2 regions of the Micromonospora sp. CPCC 206061 genome follow, and region 2 is predicted to be linked to the other one. Evidence: riboswitches for the same ligand, from Rfam matches in the RefSeq annotation. Region 2 holds a riboswitch; the other holds the start of a gene.
The links. Region 2 has a riboswitch for thiamine pyrophosphate ahead of V6V89_RS02530 (thiamine phosphate synthase). Riboswitches for the same ligand answer to the same signal wherever they lie in the genome.

Region 1 (5,851 bases), on a different contig from region 2:
TGACGACGAGCAGCGTCGCGACCGTGCCGTTGGTGGCCCACAGCTTGACGCCGTTGAGCTTGTAGCCGCCCTCGACCGGCTCGGCGATGGTGGCGAGGCGCGCCGGGTCTGAGCCGACGTCCGGCTCGGTCAGGAGGAAGGCGGATACCTCGCCGGACGCGAGCCGGGGCAGGAACGCCTTCTTCTGCTCGGGGGTGCCGAAGAGCTTGAGCGGCTGCGGCACGCCGATGGACTGATGTGCGGAGAGCAGCGCGCCGATCGACGGGTTCACGGAGCCGACGAGCGTCAGCGCCTTGCAGTAGTGCAGGTGGGAGAGGCCGAGCCCGCCGTACTCCTTGTCGATCTTCATGCCGAAGGCGCCGAGTGCGGCGAGGCCCTGGAAGACCTCGTCGGGGATACGCGCCTCCCGCTCGATGCGGGCGCCGTCCACTTCGGAGCGCACGTAGGCGTCGAGCTTGCCGAGGAAATCGGGCTCGGGCTCCGGCTCCGGCCACGGATCGATCAGGTCGAGGCGAAATCGGCCGAGAAAGAGCTCCTTGCCGAAGCTCGGCTTGCGCCAGTCCGACTCGCGAGCCGCCTCGGCGACCTGACGGGCCTGCTTTTCCGAAACGTTTGTCCCGGTCACGGCGTACCCCCTTGCCCCAGTGCTGTGACGTGTCCCACGCTACCGGCGAGTATTACCGTGTGGTAGGGGTTCATCGGTCCAGTTCCGGCGCAGGAACGGAAGGAACGCCCAGAATGTGAGGAACCACAGCGCGGTCGCCCCGCTGAGTATCAGCGCGATCGGGCGGGCCAGCAGGAAGTCGGTGATCAGCAGAACCGAGGCCACCATCGCCACCAGGGTGAAGGCCAACCCGCCGGTCGCCATGCTGTGTGCGAAGCGCACCAGCTCCGGCTTGCGGCCGAGCCGGAAGAGCGCCCGGTGAAACGCCACCGGCGAGATGATCAGCGCTGCCGAGCCAGCCGCGGCGAGCAGCGCGACGATGTACACATCCCGCTGGAAACCGCTCGCCTTCGGAAACTCCGCGCTGAACGGCAGTATCAGCAGGAAGGCGAAGAGGATCTGCACTCCGGTCTGCGCGACACGCAACTCCTGCAGCAGATCGGCGAAGTTACGGTCCCAGCGCTGTTTTTCGGTCTCCTCCTCCACGATCCAGAGATCTGCCCGAAAACGGCGATGATCAAACTATCCGCCGCGGCGGATGCGCCCCGCGTACCGGGCCTCCAACGCGGTGTTGTGGTCGTCGCCGCCGGGGATGTTCGCCGACAGGTACACCGGAGGCCGCTCCCCCGCCTCGACCAGCCGCCGCACCACCTCGACCACGACCTGCTGGGCGAGCAGCGCGGCGGTGATCGACGAGACCGCGCCCACCGCGCCGCCACCGGGCAGCGGCAGGGTCGCGTCACCGTACGGCGCGCCGTTGTCGAGCACCACGTCGGCCACGTCTGCGAGCTTGCGGCCCGACGGATGACGGGACTGCACGCGCTCCGAGTGCTCCCGCGACGTGATCGCGATCAGGCCGTGTCCGCGCTCCTTGACGAGGATCGCGAACTCCACCATCGCCCCGTTGACGCCGGAGTTCGACGCCAGCACGAAGACGTCAGCTGGCTCGATGGGCGCCAGCGCGTACAGCTTGTGCGCCACCGTGAGGTCGCGCTCCAGGAACGGGCTGAGGATGCTTGCCGGCTCGCCGCCCCTCAGCACCAGGTCGCGCAGCGCGATCCGGTTGGTGGGCACGAGGCCGCCGGCCCGTCCGGCGATCTCCATCGCCAGGGCCTCGGAGTGCCCGGTGCCGAACGCCTGCACCACGCCGTCCGTGCGCAACGCCGCCACGATCAGGTCGGCGGCACGGCCCACCTCGTCGCGCTGGCCGCTGGCGACCCGGTCGATGGTCTCGGTGACGATCTTCAGGTAGCCGTCGGCACTCAAACTCATCTATGCCCTACTCGTACTGCTGCTTCGGCGGATCGATCTGCCGCCACGACTCGACCTCGATGAACGGGATGGAGTCGTCGTTCACGGGGTCGGTGGCGGTGCGGTCGGTGTACGTGCCGACGACCTCGACCCAGGTGTCGGTCGCCAGACCGCTGGGCGCGTCACCCGACATGCCCACCTTGATCGGCCGGCCGTCTGCGGCGCAGCAGGACAGGATTATGCGCGCGAGGATCGGCTGGCCATCGGCGCCCTGCGCGATGAAGCCGGTGAGCTGCACCCGGCGGTCACCGATCGAGGCGCCCTTGTCGAAGACCGCCCGCGACGCGTAGTCGAGCACGGTGATCGGCGCCGGATCACCCTCGGGAAGCGGCGGGTAGTCGGACATCTGCTGCTGGTTGGACAGCGCCGTACCCGCCTGGCCGGCCGCGTACGAGCCGAGGGCCGGCGGGGCCACGAGCAGCAGGCCGAGCACGGGCAGGATCAAGAACCAGCCAACTCGCGGCTCGCGGTGCGGCTTACCGTCGCCATGGTCGTGGTCGTGACCGCTTGCAGCCGGCTTTCGCAGGTCGTAGAAGAGCGTCATCACGGCCGCTGCGATCAGCAGCACGCCCGCCGCGATCAGGAACGGCCGCAGTCCCTCCTTGACGTACCGGAGGTACATGTCGGTGACGCTGGCCTTCACCACCGCGCCGCCGAACAGCAGCATCACGACCGCCTGCGCCTGTCTGTTCACAGCAGCACCGCCCCTACCGCCACGGCGATCAGGACGCACACCGCGAACGTCGTCGGGGCGAACCGGAAGGCGAACCGCCGCCCGAACACCCCGGCCTGCATCGAGATCAGCTTGAGGTCGACCATCGGGCCCACGACCAGGAACACCAGCCGGGAGGTCAGCGAGAACTGCGACAGGGACGCCGCCACGAACGCGTCAGCCTCCGAGCAGATCGACAGCAGCACGGCCAGTACCGCCAGCGCGATGATCGAAAGAATCGGGTTGTCAGCGAGCGTCTGGAGCCACCGCTCGGGCACCACGACGTTGATGGTCGCGGCCGCCATCGCACCCACCACCAGGAACCCGCCCGCGTGCACCACGTCGTGCCGGACCGCCGCCCAGAACGCCTGCCCGCGCGGCACCCCGTCGAGGTCGGGCCTATGGGGCAGGCGGATCCACTCGGCGCGGCCGAGCCTCAGCCACAGCCAGCCCATGATCATGGCGACGATGAGACTGGCGACGCCCCGGCCGACGACCATCTCCGGGTTGTTGGGAAACGCGACCGCCGTCGCGGCGAGCACGATCGGGTTGATAGCGGGCGCGGCCAGCAGGAACGCCAGCGCCGCCGCCGGGGTGACCCCACGGCGGATCAGCGACCCGGCGATCGGCACCGCGCCGCACTCGCAGCCGGGCAGGATCATGCCCGCGCCGCTCGCTACGGGGACTGCGAGAGCCGGGTGTTTGGGGAGCGCCTTGGACCAGAACGAGCGAGGGACGTACACCGCGATCACGGCCGACAGTGCGACGCCGAAGACCAGGAACGGCACGGCCTGCACCATCACGGAGACGAACACCGTGGTCCAGGTCTGCAGCCGGGGGTTGGAGATCGCGTCCGCCAGCGGGTTACGGAAGAGCACCAGCAGGACGAGCAGGACCGCGAGCACCTCGACCGAGCCGATGCGGTCGCCAAACAGCCGTCGCGGCGGCGGAGAGTCGTGCGTCTCCTGCGCGGTCCCGGGGTCGACAGCGGTCACGACAGGACGATCCCTTTCACAGGCGACGGGCCGCCCCAGAGTAACGCACGTGGCCTGCGGTGTAACGTTGATGAGAACAACCGACAGGGGAGCGCACAGCGCTGAGAGTGCGGCCGCGATGACGCGGCACGCAGACCCTCGAACCTGATCTGGGTAATGCCAGCGCAGGGAGTCCGGAGGACGTTACATGTCACCTACTCGATGGCGCACCGTCGACATCGTCGTCGCTGCCGTGCTCGGCGTCGCGTTCGGCGTGATCTTCTGGGCCTGGGGTCTGCTCTGGGAAGGCCCGGCCAACGCCATACCGCTGCCGGGCCGCGCGCTCATCTACGGCGTCTGGCTGCTGCCCGCGGTACTTGGCCCGCTGGTCATCCGCAAGCCGGGCGCCGGCATCTTCACCGAGCTGGTCGCCGCCCTCGTCTCCACGCTCCTCGGCTCGCCGTGGGGCCTGCTCACCGTGCTGTACGGCCTGTTCCAGGGGGCGGCCGGCGAGTTCGCGTTCGCCGCCACCGGATACCGGCAGTGGCGCCTGCCGACCGCGATCGTCGGCGGCGCGCTGGCCGGTGGCGCGGCCACGCTCCTCGACCTCATCAACTACTACCCCGACACCTCGACGGGCTGGAAGTGGGCGTACGGCGCGCTCGTCGTGCTCAGCTCCGCGGTCATCGCCGGTGGCGGCGCCTGGGCGCTGACCCGCGCGCTGGCGCAGACCGGCGTGCTGGACCGCTTCCCCGCGGGCCGCGACCGCGTCACGGTCTAGGCACGGGTGATCAAGCTCAGCGCGTTCGGGTGGCGGCACGCCGGCCGGAAACGGTGGGCGCTGCGCGACCTCGACCTGCGGGTCGAGCGCGGCGAGCGGGTGCTCCTGCTCGGGCCCTCGGGCGCCGGCAAGAGCACGCTGCTCGCCGCGCTCGCCGGCCTGCTCGCCGCCGACTCCGGTGAACGCGAAGGCACCGTCGACGTCGACGGGCGGGCCGGCATCCTCTTCCAGGACCCCGAGACGCAGCTCGTCATGGCGCGCTCCGGCGATGACGTGGCGTTCGGGCCCGAAAACCTCGGCGTACCGCCGGACCAGATCTGGCCGCGCGTCGACGAGGCGCTGCGGCGGGTCGGCTTCCCCTATGGCCGAGACCGCCCCACCGCGGCCCTGTCCGGCGGCGAACAGCAGCGCCTCGCGCTCGCCGGCGCCCTCGCGCTCCGCCCCGACGTGCTGCTGCTCGACGAGCCCACCGCCAACCTCGACCCCGAAGGCGCCGACCTTGTGCGCGGCGCGCTTGCCCGGGCCCTCGACCCCGACAGCACGCTGATCCTCGTCGAGCACCGGGTCGCCGAGGCGCTGCCGCTCGTCGACCGGGTCGTCGTGCTGGAGCCGGGCGGCGGCGTGCGCGCGGACGGCCCCCCCGAGAAGGTGTTCGCAGAGCACGGCGACCGGCTCGCCGAAGCGGGTGTGTGGGTGCCGGGCCATCCAGTGCCGCCGCGGCGCGCCGTCCGCGCGCCGGGAAAGGCGCTGCTGTGCGCGGAAAAGGTCGCCCTTCGCGATCGCTTGGCCGCCACCGATCTGACGGTACTGGAGAACGAGGCGCTCGCGGTCCTCGGGCCGAACGGCGCCGGCAAGTCCACATTGGCCCTCATATTGGGTGGCCTTCTCAAGCCCACCGAGGGCCGGGTGCGCGCGACCGAGGCGTTGGCCGGCAGCGAGGCGGCAACTCCCCCGCACCGCTGGCGGGCGCGCGCACTGGCACGGCGGATCGGTTCGGTCTTCCAGGATCCCGAGCACCAGTTCGTCACCGCACGGGTCCGCGACGAACTCGCCATCGGCGCCGATCCATCCACTGTGGACGTACTATTGGGACGGTTGCATTTGGACCGGCTGGCCGGTGCCAACCCGTACACCTTGTCAGGTGGCGAGGCGCGGCGGCTGAGCGTCGCGACGGCGCTGGCGGCGGCGCCACGCCTGCTGATTCTGGACGAGCCCACGTTCGGCCAGGACCGGCGCACGTGGATCGAGCTGGTCGACCTGCTGGCCGACCTGCGCGACGCCGGCCACGGCGTCGTCGCCGTCACCCACGACCGCGACTTCGTCGAGGCCCTCGCCGACCGCACGGTGACGTTATGAACGGGATACTCGCGCGCCGCAACCCAGTCGCCAAGCTGGCCGCGGCACTGGTC
Region 2 (5,851 bases):
TGTAGAGGAAGTTCTCCTCGTGGTGGGCCAGGCACCACGCCGCCATGATGGACCCGCCGCGCGAAACGATGCCGGTGACCCGGTCGACGGCCAGCGGCACGTACCGCAACAGCACCCCGGCGTGCACCGTCATGTAGTCGACGCCTTGCTCACACTGTTCGATGATGGTGTCCCGGTACACGTCCCAGGACAGCTTCACCGGGTCGCCGCCCACCTTCTCCAGCGCCTGGTAGATCGGCACGGTGCCGATGGGCACGGCGGAGTTCCGGATGATCGCCTCGCGGGTCTCGTGGATGCGCTTGCCGGTGGACAGGTCCATCACGGTGTCGGCGCCCCACTTGGTGGCCCAGGTCAGCTTCTCGACCTCCTCCGCGATCGACGAGCTGACCGCGGACGTGCCGATGTTGGCGTTGACCTTCACCAGGAAGCGCTTGCCGATGATCATCGGCTCGCTCTCGGGGTGGTTGACGTTGACGGGCAGCACGGCACGGCCGGCGGCGATCTCATCGCGCACGAGTGAGGGTGACACGCCTTCCCGGATCGCCACGAACTCCATCTCCGGCGTGATCACACCGGCCCGCGCATAGGCCAACTGCGTCGGGCGGGTACCCGCCAATGGCGTACCCGCACCCCGCGCCGGCGCCACATCACCCCGGGAAGCGATCCAGGGTCCGCGGAGCGCCGGCAGCCCCACCGAAGGGTCGGAGCCGGGTCCCGAGGTGTCGTACAGCCGGACCGGCGGGTTGTCACCCGTCAGATCCACCTCCGCGAACGGCACCTGGATGTCCGGCCGGCTACCGGATACGTACACCTTGCGACGACTTGCCATCATGCCTCCAAGCCACAGCGATCATTTTCAAAACCAAAGTGGTCGAGCGGACCCGTACCGCTGCCCAACTTCCACTCCCGGGCGTCTGCGAGCGCCCGGGCGACGTACTGCTTCGCGAACGTCACGGCCTGCGGCACCGCGTCGCCGAGCGCGAGCCGCGCGGCGATCGCGGCGGAGAACGTGCAGCCGGTGCCGTGAGTGTTGCGGGTCGCGATGCGGGGGTACCGCAGGAAGCGCACGCCCGCGTCCGTCCACATCGCGTCGACCGCCTCGTCGCCGCTGGCCAGGTCACCGCCGGTCACCACCACGAACTTCGGCCCGCCCGAGGCGAGCTGCCCGGCCGCGCCGGCCATGTCGGCGGGCGTGGCGACCGGCCAGCCGACCAGCGCGGACGCCTCTTCGCAGTTGGGGGTCGCCACCAGCGCGTACGGCAGCAGCCGCTCGATGGCGCTCACCACGCCCAGCCGGCGCCCGCTCGACGACTCCAGCACCGGGTCGACGACCAGGTTGGGCAGGAGCCCGGCGCGCGCCTTCGCCGTTACCGCGGCTGCCACCTCCCCGCTCGCGAGCATCCCGGTCTTGGTCGCCAGCGGCGGCAGGTCATCGAGGACAGCGGTGAGCTGGGCACCCACCACGTTCCCGGGTAGCGGGTACACGTCGTGCACCCCGCGGGTGTTCTGCGCGGTCACCGCCGTGACCACGCACGTGCCATACACCCGCAGCGCGGCGAAGACCTTCAGGTCGGCCTGGATGCCCGCCCCGGCGCCCGAGTCGGAACCGGCGACCGTGAGGGCGATCGGTGGTGTCATGACCTCACCCCACCCCGGGCGGCGAAAGGTCCGACGGACTTCGTCGCACTCACCAGGCCCCGGACCACGTGTGCGGGGTCGTCCGCCCGCATGACCGTGCCCATGACCGCCACACCCGCCGCACCTGCGGCGATGCAGTCCCGCGCGGTCTGCGGCGTCACCCCGCCGAGCGCGAGCACCGGCACCGGGCTGCGCGCGACCAGACGCGCAAGGCCGCCGATGCCCAGCGGCGGGCCGTACCCGGGCTTCGATGCCGTCGGGAAGACCGGCGACACCATCGCGTAGTGCTCGGTGGTCAGCCGCTCCAACTCCGCCGCGTCGTGGCAGGAGCGGCCCACCAGCGCCAGCTCGGGCGGCGGGTACGGGCCGCCGGACGTCAGGTGCACGGCATCGCCGCCGAGCGGGTCCGGGCCCGCGACGACGAGCCGGCCTCCGATCGGCGCGAGCACAGACCGCAGCGCCGCCGCCAGCGCCGCACGCTCCTCACGCGGCAGATCTTTTTCCCTGAGTACGACGTACCGCGCACCGCCTTCCACTGCCGACTCGACAAGGGGCACCAGCGGCCGCGTCGCCTGCCGCCGATCTGTCAGGACGACAACGCCCCTCACAGGTCCGGCCGCCCTTCGTCGGGCGTGGACGCCAATGCGTGGAAGCGTCTCGGGATGCGGCCGGCGCCCGCCGCCAGCCAGCCCGCCTCGACCGCGTGCCGCATCGCCGCCGCCATGCGCCCCGGGTCGGCCGCGCGGGTGACCGCGCTGGCGAGCAGTACGCCGTCGCAGCCCAGCTCCATCGCCAGCGCGGCGTCGGAAGCCGTGCCGATCCCGGCGTCGAGGATCACCGGCACCTCGACGCTCTGCCTGATCAGCGTGATGTGGTGCGGGTTGGTGATGCCGAGCCCGGATCCGATCGGCGCGCCCGCCGGCATGACCGCGGCGCAGCCGACATCGGCCAGCCGGCGCGCCAGGATCGGGTCGTCCGTGGTGTACGGCAGCACGGTGAACCCATCCGAGACCAGCTCTTCGGCGGCGCGGATCAGCTCGACACCGTCTGGCAGGAGCGTCCGCTCGTCACCGATCACCTCGAGCTTGACCCAGGACGTCTCGAACGCGTCGCGCGCCAGGTGCGCCACCTTGACCGCCTCGGTGGCGGTGTAACAGCCGGCGGTGTTCGGCAGCAGCCGTACCCCGCAGCGGCCGAGCAGGTCGAGGAGGCCGCCGCCCATCGTGGCCGCCGTGTCGATCCGGCGCAGGGCCACCGTCACCAGTTCTGTCCCGCTCGCTGTGATCGCCTCTTCCAGCGCGGCGAGCGATGACGCCCCGCCGGTGCCGAGGATCAGGCGCGATCCGAACGACTCACCCGCGATCGTCAACGACATGGTCAACCTCCCTGGGCGGCGGTCAGGACCTCGATCTGGTCGCCGTCGCGCAGCACCGCGCCGGGCCAGCCGGTACGCGGTACCACCTCGCCGTTGACGGCGACGGCGACACCCCTCGTACGGTCGGTGGCGACGGCGACCGCCTCGGCCACGGTCGCCCCGTCGGGCAGGACGTGTGCGGTGCCGTTGAGCACAACGTTCATGTGAACCTCGCTGGGGTGAACGGCGCCAACATCGGGTCGGGCACGCCCTTTTCGACCAGGTCGGCGATCAGGTCAGCGGTGATCGGGGTCAGGACGATCCCGTGGCGGTGGTGACCGGTGGCCACCACGACGCCGGGCCGGCCGTCGAGCGGTCCGAGGATCGGCGCGTTGTCCGGGGTACCCGGCCGGTGCCCGGCGAGCGCCTCCACCAGGTGGTACTCGGCGATGTCCGGCACCAGGTCGGCCGCGGCGCGCAGCAGGTCGAGCACCGCACCAGCGGTCACCGCCGAGTCCGTGCGCTCCTCGACGGTCGCACCGACCACGACCTCCCCTTCGGCACGCGGCACGAGATAGACGTGGCGGCTGTCCGCGTACCCCCTGATCACGTGCCGGAAGCCCGGCGGACCGTGATCGGGCGCGCGGAGCCGGAGGATCTGGCCCTTGACCGCCCGGACCGGCACCCCAGCGAGCGCCGCGGACCCGCACCCTGCGGCGATGACCGTGACCCGAGCGAGCCCACGCTCGGCGGCGATGGTCACGCCCGCCGCGATAGCGGCGCGGCGTAGGGCGGGCACCAGCTTGCGCGGGTCGACCTGGTGATCGCCGGCGGCGAAGGCGCCGCCGCGGACCCGCGGCGAGAGGCGTGGCTCGCGATCCCGCAGCTCGCTGGGGCGCAGCCGGTCGATGGGCAGGCCGAGCCCCGCCTGGTATGCGCGCAGGCGCTCCGCCTCGGCCAGGTCGTCGCCGGTCAGCGCGACTACCAGGGTGCCGTCGTCGCGATACCCCACGTCGCCCAGCTCGGCGGCGAACGCGGGCCACCGTTTCGCCGACTCCACGAGCAGCCCGGTGAGCGCCTCTTCACCGAAGTACGCCTCGGCGACCGGCGAAAGCATCCCGGCGGCGGCGTGCGCGGCACCCGGCTGGCCGTCGTCGACGACCCGCACGGTCAGGCCGCGCTGCGTACACCGCCACGCGATGGCGAGGCCGATCGGGCCTGCGCCCACGACCTCCACATCGGGTGTCACGAGAGGGCTTTCAGCAGCTCGATCGTTGCGGCGGTGGGGTCGGGTGCGCGGCCGATCGCGCCGATCACCGCGACGCCGTACGCGCCGCTTTCGCGGAGTTCGGGTACCCGGGCGGCGGTGACTCCGGCGATCGCTATGACGGGTACGTCGACGGCGGCGGCCACGGCGGCGACTCCTGCCGGACCGATCGGCGGCGGCAGCCCGTCCTTTGTGGACGTCGCATACGCGGGCCCGACGCCCAGATACGTGGCCCCAGCGGCGACCGCCTGCCTCGCCGCGTCAGGATCGCGGGCCGTCGCGCCGAGCACGGCGCCCGGCCCGAGCACCCGGCGGGCCGCGTCGACCGGCAGGTCGAGCGCGCCCACGTGCCCGCCACCGGCCCCGACCGCGAGCCCGACATGCAACCGGTCATTGACCAGGCATAACGCTCCGGCACCGGCACACAGCTCGACGGCCTTTGCGGCCAGCTCGTACGCGGCCCGGTCGTCGACGTCGTCTTCGACCCGCACCTGTACGGCCAGCTCGGGCCCCGCGGCGTCGATGGCCGCCCGCGCGACCGCGAGCGAATCGGTGATGAGGTGGAGCCGAGGGAACGGCATGCGGCACTCCTCCCTGCGCCGGCATTACCCGGATCAGGTTCGACGGTCGGGGGCTGCATGCCCCCCTCTCAGCCCGGTGCACCGGGCTCCCGTGGGTCACTCCTGCCCTCACAGTAAGGGCCGCGTCACGCCCCCGTAAAGGGGATCTGCGCCACTCGATTCAGCGGACGATCGCGGGCACCGGGCCGAAGTGCTCCCGCCAGGACCGCGACAGGTCAGGGGACGGGGACTGTGGTCTTTACCGTGGCCTGGTCGATGTCGGATACGCGGATGGTCAAGGTGAGCTGCCATTCGCCGGGGAACGGAAACGTCACCGCACCGATCCCCTGGTTACCGCGGATCGTCGCGATCGGGTTGTCGAACGGTTCGACGCCCTTCTCGGGCAGGGCCGTGCTGACCTTCCACTCCGCCACGTCGACCGGCTTTCCCTCGGGCGTGTAGACGAACGCGTGCAGTGTGTTGTTCTCGCCGACCTGCACCGGAAAGATCTCGAACTGCACGGAGAAGACCTGGCTGCTCAGCGTCGTCGAGAAGCCGCGCGCCTCAGCCACCGCCGCCGCCTCCACGTTCGCCGAGCGGCCGGGCGTGGTCTGCACCAGGAGTGAGCTGGCCGCCAGCACGATCGCGGTCATGCCGAGCTCGGCGCCGACCAGCCGGCGCAGCCGTCCCGGCGCACCGCGCCGCAGCACGAGCCGGCGGGAGAAGTAGGCGACGCCGAGGATCACGCCGAGGAGGCCGACCTTGAGCAGTACGAGCCGGCCATAGTCGGTGTCGGTGAGCGCACCGAGCCCACCCAGCTCGATCAGGGCCTGTACGGCGCCGCCGCCGACGAGCCAGAGGATCGCGACCGCGGCCCACCGCGACCACACGGGCAGGATGACGTGCAGCTCGCGCGGGTCGGCGCGGCGCAGTAGGAAGCCGACGAGCACCACCAGGCCGCCGAGCCAGACAGACATCGCGGCGAGGTGCAGGACGTCGGCGAGCGCGGAGACGGGCGGGATTGGCGAGGCG

Region 1: it holds a riboswitch for thiamine pyrophosphate, as region 2 does, so the genes downstream of both, V6V89_RS17145 (ECF transporter S component) here and V6V89_RS02530 (thiamine phosphate synthase) in region 2, are expected to answer to the same signal.

What each region holds. Positions count from the first base shown of each region.
Region 1 covers NZ_JBAKHX010000021.1:97,740-103,590, forward strand. Annotated here, with positions in the region: gene V6V89_RS17120 (acyl-CoA dehydrogenase family protein) at 1-625, opposite strand, end outside; gene V6V89_RS17125 (DUF6328 family protein) at 665-1,150, opposite strand; gene V6V89_RS17130 (SIS domain-containing protein) at 1,187-1,936, opposite strand; gene V6V89_RS17135 (TIGR03943 family putative permease subunit) at 1,944-2,669, opposite strand; gene V6V89_RS17140 (permease) at 2,666-3,682, opposite strand; TPP riboswitch at 3,758-3,870, shown strand; gene V6V89_RS17145 (ECF transporter S component) at 3,870-4,442, shown strand; gene V6V89_RS17150 (ABC transporter ATP-binding protein) at 4,452-5,798, shown strand; gene V6V89_RS17155 (energy-coupling factor transporter transmembrane component T family protein) at 5,795-5,851, shown strand, end outside.
Region 2 covers NZ_JBAKHX010000002.1:44,771-50,621, reverse strand. Annotated here, with positions in the region: gene thiC (phosphomethylpyrimidine synthase ThiC) at 1-829, opposite strand, end outside; gene thiD (bifunctional hydroxymethylpyrimidine kinase/phosphomethylpyrimidine kinase) at 829-1,638, opposite strand; gene V6V89_RS02550 (thiamine phosphate synthase) at 1,635-2,246, opposite strand; gene V6V89_RS02545 (thiazole synthase) at 2,243-3,013, opposite strand; gene thiS (sulfur carrier protein ThiS) at 3,016-3,216, opposite strand; gene thiO (glycine oxidase ThiO) at 3,213-4,241, opposite strand; gene V6V89_RS02530 (thiamine phosphate synthase) at 4,238-4,840, opposite strand; TPP riboswitch at 4,834-4,942, opposite strand; gene V6V89_RS02525 (copper resistance protein CopC) at 5,056-5,851, opposite strand, start outside.